2 regions of the Pseudomonas sp. GW822-FHT02E03 genome follow, and region 2 is predicted to be linked to the other one. Evidence: riboswitches for the same ligand, from Rfam matches in the RefSeq annotation. Region 2 holds a riboswitch; the other holds the start of a gene.
What was found. Region 2 has a riboswitch for cobalamin ahead of AC1RQB_RS10840 (CbtB domain-containing protein). Riboswitches for the same ligand answer to the same signal wherever they lie in the genome.
Positions count from the first base shown of each region.

Region 1 (3,395 bases), on a different contig from region 2:
CGCGTTCGGCTTCCGAAAATGCGTTGTCCGTCATGGCCTCTTCGCGAGCAAGCCCGCTCCCACATTTGAATTGCATTCCCCTGTGGGAGCGGGCTTGCTCGCGAAGGCGTCCTCAAGGTCAGGCACAAACAACGCAGCAATCGCCGATGGATTGGACGGGAAATAAAAGTGCACATAAGAAGCCGTCATCCGCCCCTCACGATAAACCGCCTCCGCCCCTCGCCCGCCATTGGGGCTCAAACCTCGAGCAATCGGCTCAAGATCAGTGCTGGTCAACGAGTGGTGATAGGTGTGCCCACGCAGCAAACCTTCCGGCAATTCGACCGCCTGCAAGGCCAACGCGGCAAGACGCTTCTGCATCACCGCCTCACCGGCCAGCAAGCCAACCAGTTCAGCGCGAGTGCCCTCGACATCGGTCAAGGAATCCAGCAGATACAGCATGCCGCCACACTCGGCCAGCAACGGTTTGCCCGCCGCGTGGTGAGCGCGGATCGCGGTCAGCATCGGCGTGTTTTGCGACAACGCTACATGGTGCAATTCGGGGTAGCCGCCCGGCAGATAGAGGCTGTCTGCCTCAGGTAACTCGCTGTCGCGGATCGGCGAAAAGAAAGTCAATTCGGCGCCCATGGCCCGCAGCAGATCCAGGCTCGCGCCGTAGGTAAACGCGAAAGCTTCGTCCCGGGCCACGGCAATCCGCACACCGGCCAGCAATGGTTCGGCTGCGATCATTTCAGGCGCGGCGAATTCCACGGCTGGCGGTAGAGCCACATCGCAACTGCTGGCCAGTGACTCGGCGGCTGCATCGAGACGCAGGTCGAGATCGTTCAATTCGCTGGCCTGAACCAGGCCGAGATGCCGACTTGGCAATTCGATGCCGGTCTCCCGGGACAGCGCGCCATACCAGCGCAAGCCTTCAGTCAGGCTGCCTTCGAGCAACTGCGCATGGCGCACGGTGCCGACCCGGTTGGCCAGCACACCGGCAAAAGGCAAATCCGGCTGATAGCGTGCAAGACCCAGGGCCAGCGCGCCAAACGTCTGCGCCATCGCGGTGCCGTCGATCACGCCGAGCACCGGCACACCAAAGTGCCGCGCCAGATCGGCGCTGGACGGCGTACCGTCGAACAGCCCCATGACGCCTTCGATGAGGATCAGATCGGCTTCACCAGCGGCCTCCCACAATAGACGCCGACTTTCTTGCTCGCCGACCATCCACATGTCGAGTTGATAAACCGGCGCACCGCTGGCGCGCTCGAGAATCATCGGGTCGAGAAAATCCGGGCCGCATTTGAACACGCGAACCTTGCGCCCCTGATTGCGATGCAAACGGGCAAGCGCGGCGGTGACGGTGGTCTTGCCCTGACCGGAGGCCGGTGCGGCGATCAGTACCGCCGGGCATTGACGATGGCTATTCATAAAGTGCAGTTCACAACTCGACGCCTTTTTGCGCTTTGATTCCGGCCTGGAAGGCGTGCTTGATCATGCCCATTTCAGTGACAGTGTCGGCCAGTTCGATCATCTCGGGCTTGGCGCCGCGACCGGTGACCACCACGTGCTGCATCGGCGGTCGCGCCTGCAAGTCGCTGAGCACCTGATCGAGATCGAGGTAGCCGTGCTTGAGGGCGATGTTCAACTCATCGAGCACCACCAGACCAATGGCCGGATCACGCAGCAATTCGCGGGACACCGCCCAAGCGGCTTCGGCGGCGGCGATGTCACGCTGGCGATCCTGGGTTTCCCAGGTGAAGCCCTCGCCCATCACATGAAAACGCACCTGCTCCGGAAAGCGTCGGAAGAACAGCTCCTCGCCGGTGCTGGTGCGCCCCTTGATGAACTGCACCACGCCGCATTGCATGCCGTGGCCCATGGACCGCGCAAGCATGCCGAACGCCGAGCTGCTTTTGCCTTTGCCGTTACCGGAAAGCACCAGCAGCAAACCGCATTCATTCGGCGAGTTGGCGATGCGTTCGTCGATCACCGCTTTTTTTCGCAGCATGCGCGCCAGATGGCGTTCGTCACGATCGGGGGTATCAGTCATGGGGGAGCTCTCCGTTGAGGCTGGATAACGGCGGGCAGGCACAAGAATAGACGGCAAGAAGCCTGGCATCGCCCACCGTGATGCCGTTGGATGAATCAGGCCGGTCTCCGGGCTCATGAGCGGCGTTTTGCCTGACTGCGCGCCTTCCCATGTTGACATCAACACAGTGGCTCAAGGCGCAGTCTTCTCTCATTTACCGTTGCGGGGGCAGCGCCGGGATCGTGATCATTCTTCACTGGAAGAAATTCACTCACCGGCTTCCCTGTTTCACTCTGTCGGCCACCGCCACAGAGCACCTGAAACAAGCCGCGAAGGTTAGAGGGTTGGGGGTGGAGCGTCAATTAAAGCCGGGGCGCCGCTGAGCGAATAACTGCCGCTGAGCGAATAACTGCCGCCGATCAATTAACTGACGCCAATCTTGTGCCACACTGCCAGCAGTGATATCAAAGAGCCACAACCTGACAACACAATAACAAGGGTGAGCCACATGCAAGGCATGATCATCAGCAATCCGAAGCTGGAATTCCTGCGGCCGGTACTGGAACGCTGGTTTGACTGTATCGACCGCTACAACACTGTGCGCGGCGATAACGATACACCTTACTGGTACGACGAAAACGCCAACCTCGGTCTGCTCTCCGCCGCGGCCTGGATGGCAGAAATGGTCACGCTGGCACAGACGTCGACCCGCAAACAGATCGAAGAAGGCGAACGCAACGCCCGCGCCGATCTGTTTATCGCCAGCAGCGAAGAACGCGCGTATCTCCAGGCCACCCAGCGCTGGCCACGGGTCAATAGCCTGAACCTGACGCAGGCACTGGCGGACATCACCAGTGACGCGAAGCGAATCAGCTACGCCAGCGATCTGAAACTCGGCTGTCTGTTTGTCGCGCCACAAAAAGCCCAACACAGCGCCACCCCGGAAGAACTCCAGGACATGGTCGACGACCTGCAAAAGCAACATACCTGCGCCGTGGCCTGGTATTTCCCTTACGCCTACCGCAAGTTGCGCAATGAAGCCGGCAACTACCATCCAGGCATCGCTGTTCTGCTCAAGGAAGCCCGCGGCTGACCGGTTGAACCATCGAACGTCTACGCTTCTCTATGATTACGTCAATGCATTCATAGGGAAGATCAGTAATGCGCAACCCCCAACTCGTTTTCATCATCGCGCTCGCCGGAGGGCTCGCCGCCTGTGGTGAAACCTCCAGCCTGCAAGTCTCGGATGGCACAGGCCCCTCGCCCAAGCTGCCAGAACCGAATAAAACCCTGATCCCGACGGTGAACATCGCCCCGGCGATCGGCTGGCCTGAAGGTAAGAAACCTGTCGCCGCGACCGGAACTCAAGTGGCGGCGTTTG
Region 1 is NZ_JBXAOA010000046.1:31,530-34,924, reverse strand. It holds gene bluB (5,6-dimethylbenzimidazole synthase) at 1-34, opposite strand, end outside; gene AC1RQB_RS24150 (cobyrinic acid a,c-diamide synthase CobB) at 31-1,413, opposite strand; gene cobO (cob(I)yrinic acid a,c-diamide adenosyltransferase) at 1,424-2,035, opposite strand; cobalamin riboswitch at 2,117-2,350, opposite strand; gene AC1RQB_RS24140 (hypothetical protein) at 2,523-3,107, shown strand; gene AC1RQB_RS24135 (PQQ-dependent sugar dehydrogenase) at 3,176-3,395, shown strand, end outside.
Region 1: linked by a shared signal. The riboswitch ahead of cobO (cob(I)yrinic acid a,c-diamide adenosyltransferase) and the one ahead of AC1RQB_RS10840 (CbtB domain-containing protein) in region 2 are both predicted to bind cobalamin.

Region 2 (3,395 bases):
TCCATCAGCAGGCTTTCGTCGGCTTGTGGCAGCTCGATCGAGATGGAATCGAATGCGTCGTGGTCGTGGTCGTCCTCGCCTTCATGGTGATGATCGTGATGGCTGTGGCGGCTGTCGATGTGTTCTTCCGAACCGGCGCCGAGGCCGATCAGCACGTCCAGTGGCAGACGACCGCTGCTGGCTTCGATGACTTTCACCGCTGGCGGCAGTTCTTCGGCAACTTCCAGGCGCACGCGGGCCAGGTCTTCAGCGCTGATCAGGTCGGCCTTGTTGAGGATCACCAAGTCGGCGCTGGCCAGTTGGTCGGCGAACAGCTCGTGCAGCGGCGACTCGTGGTCCAGGTTCGGGTCGAGTTTGCGCTGGGCATCGACCTGATCCGGGAACGCCGCGAAGGTGCCAGCAGCAACGGCCGGGCTGTCGACCACGGTGATCACCGCGTCAACCGTGCAGGCGCTGCGGATTTCCGGCCATTGGAAGGCTTGAACCAAGGGCTTTGGCAGGGCCAGGCCCGACGTTTCGATGAGGATGTGGTCGAGGTCGCCGCGCCGCGCGACCAGTTCGCGCATCACCGGGAAGAATTCTTCCTGAACCGTGCAGCACAGGCAGCCGTTGGCCAGCTCGTAAACACGGCCGTTGGCTTCTTCTTCGGAGCAACCGATCGAGCACTGCTTGAGGATTTCGCCGTCGATGCCCAGCTCACCGAACTCGTTGACGATCACTGCGATGCGACGGCCCTGGGCGTTGTCGAGCATGTGGCGCAGCAAGGTGGTTTTGCCCGAGCCGAGGAAGCCGGTAACGATGGTGACGGGGAGTTTGGCCAGTGTTTTCATCGGATGCCCTTTGGCAAGGTGGCGGGCATACGGGACGACAATCGCAGCGGCAGGTGCGCGCGCGCAAGAGTTCCGCCACCGGATCACCCCGCCCGGTTGTAGTGAGAATCTGTGTCGAGGCAGGTCTCCTGGCTGACGGTGTGCCAATCGTACGACTGGCGTTTGCTGCGCCTTCCCGCGAACCTGATGGATCAGGGTTTGCAGTGGCGTGGCAGCGAACATCACCGTTCACAGTTGCGGGGGCAGCCGCGGCATCGACCGCGTTCCCTTCTTAGCTTCGGCAAATGCCGAAGAACCTCGAAAGCGCAAGGCTACGCATCGTGTGGGGGCGGGTCAATGTCCGTGCACAGATCTGTGGTGACTCACAGGACGCCTTCGCGGGCAAGCCTCGCTCCTACAGGAATAGTGTCGATGATGATCGTTCCCACGCTCTGCGTGGGAATGCCTCAACGGACGCTCCGCGTTCGGCTGTGAAAGGGACGCGGAGCGTCCCGGGCTGCATTCCCACGCAGAGCGTGGGAACGATCAACTCAAACGAGAACCCATGCCAATTGACGCCCAACCCCCGCCCATGCTCTCCTACACGCCTTGTTACGGGTGCCCTTCACAGGGTGAAACGGGAAACCGGTGAATCATGTGCTTTACTCTAAAGCCATGTCAGTCCGGTGCTGCCCCCGCAACGGTAAGCGAGTGAAGCGTCAAATCCACTGTGCCCGTCATACGGCATGGGAAGGTGATGCTTGCAGGTTTGGGCACAAGCCCTGCCCCTCGCGAGCCCGGAGACCGGCCCGCAACACAAAGTGACTTTTACGTTCACTGAATAACAAACCCGCGGTGGGCGGGCGCTGTTCGAAATCTCTGCGTGCCCCGGCGTACGGAGGTTTTCATGCGCTCTATTCACCCGCTGACAGACCAGAGGGAAGCGCCATGTCGATCATCAGCAGCACCGCCAGCAACACCGATAAAAAGAGCACGATCAGCACCACCACTACCCTGAGCCAACGCCTGACCGCCGCTTTTTGTGCGTCGATCCTTGGCGCCAGCCTTGTGTATTTCGCCGGTTTCTCGCACATCGAAGCGGTACACAACGCCGCGCACGATACCCGTCACAGCGCCGCATTCCCGTGCCATTGAGACCTGCTGACATGATCAAGCGTATTGCGCAAACCGCAGGTTTCACCGGGCTGCTGGCCGCCCTGCTGCTGACCCTGCTGCAAAGCTTCTGGGTGGCTCCGCTGATTCTGCAGGCCGAGACCTACGAAAAATCCGAGCCGGCCGCGGTTGAAATCCACGAGCACGCCGCGGGAGCTGTCACCGCTCACACCCACGATGCCGAAGCCTGGTCGCCTGAAGACGGCTGGCAGCGCGTGCTGTCGACCACCGGCGGCAATCTGGTGGTAGCGGTGGGTTTCGCCCTGATGCTCGCGGGCCTCTACACCTTACGCGCTCCACGCCGTACCTCTCAGGGCCTGCTTTGGGGCCTGGCGGGTTACGCGACGTTCGTGCTGGCGCCCACCCTCGGCCTGCCACCTGAGCTGCCGGGCACTGCCGCGGCGGATCTGGCGCAACGGCAGATCTGGTGGATTGGTACTGCCGCGTCCACCGCTGTCGGCATCGCGCTGATTGTGTTCAGCCGCCACTGGCTGATGAAGATCCTCGGCGTGGCGATTCTGGCCGCTCCGCACGTCATCGGCGCGCCACAACCGGAAGTGCACTCCATGCTGGCTCCAGAAGCCCTGGAAGCGCAGTTCAAAATCGCTTCGCAGCTGACCAACATGGCGTTCTGGCTGGCCCTGGGCCTGATCAGCGCCTGGTTGTTCCGCCGCAAAAGCGATGGCCAATACTCCGCATGACTGACGTCAGCGCAGCGCCGACCCTGGTGGTCGGCCTGGGCTGCCAGCGCGGCTGCCCCGTCAGCACGCTGCGGGCGCTGCTTGATCAAGCGTTACAGGCCCATCAAATCGAGCTTCGTGAGATCAAGGCCCTGGCCAGTATCGACCTGAAGCGCGAAGAACCCGCCCTGATCGAACTGGCCGAACAATTGGCATTGCCATTGATGTATTTCAGCAGCGAACAGTTGGCTGGTTATGAACCGCAACTCAGCCACCACTCGGACATCGCGTTCGAACGCACCGGCTGTTACGGCGTAGCGGAAAGTGCCGCGCTGGCACTGGCCGAACAATTGGCTCAGGCACCGGCAAAGTTGCTGATTCCACGACAAAAATACGCCCAGGCCACCCTTGCATTGGCCAGCGCCGCGTAAAATCCCCGATAATCCCCGCCTTCGATCATGAGCAATCTTCATCTGAAGCGTGCCCATACCTTTTTTCTGACAGGAAACGACGATGACCGTCTACTTCATTGGCGCAGGCCCCGGCGACCCGGAACTGATCACCGTCAAAGGCCAACGGCTGATTCGTAGCTGCCCGGTCATCATCTATGCAGGCTCCCTGGTCCCGGCCGCTGTACTGGACGGCCACCGCGCCGAACAGGTGGTCAACAGCGCCGAATTGCATCTGGAACAGATCATCGAGCTGATCAAGACCGCCCATGCCAACGGCCAGG
Region 2 is NZ_JBXAOA010000011.1:7,743-11,137, reverse strand. It holds gene cobW (cobalamin biosynthesis protein CobW) at 1-830, opposite strand, end outside; cobalamin riboswitch at 932-1,145, opposite strand; cobalamin riboswitch at 1,409-1,636, shown strand; gene AC1RQB_RS10840 (CbtB domain-containing protein) at 1,758-1,964, shown strand; gene AC1RQB_RS10835 (CbtA family protein) at 1,976-2,683, shown strand; gene AC1RQB_RS10830 (cobalamin biosynthesis protein) at 2,680-3,093, shown strand; gene cobM (precorrin-4 C(11)-methyltransferase) at 3,176-3,395, shown strand, end outside.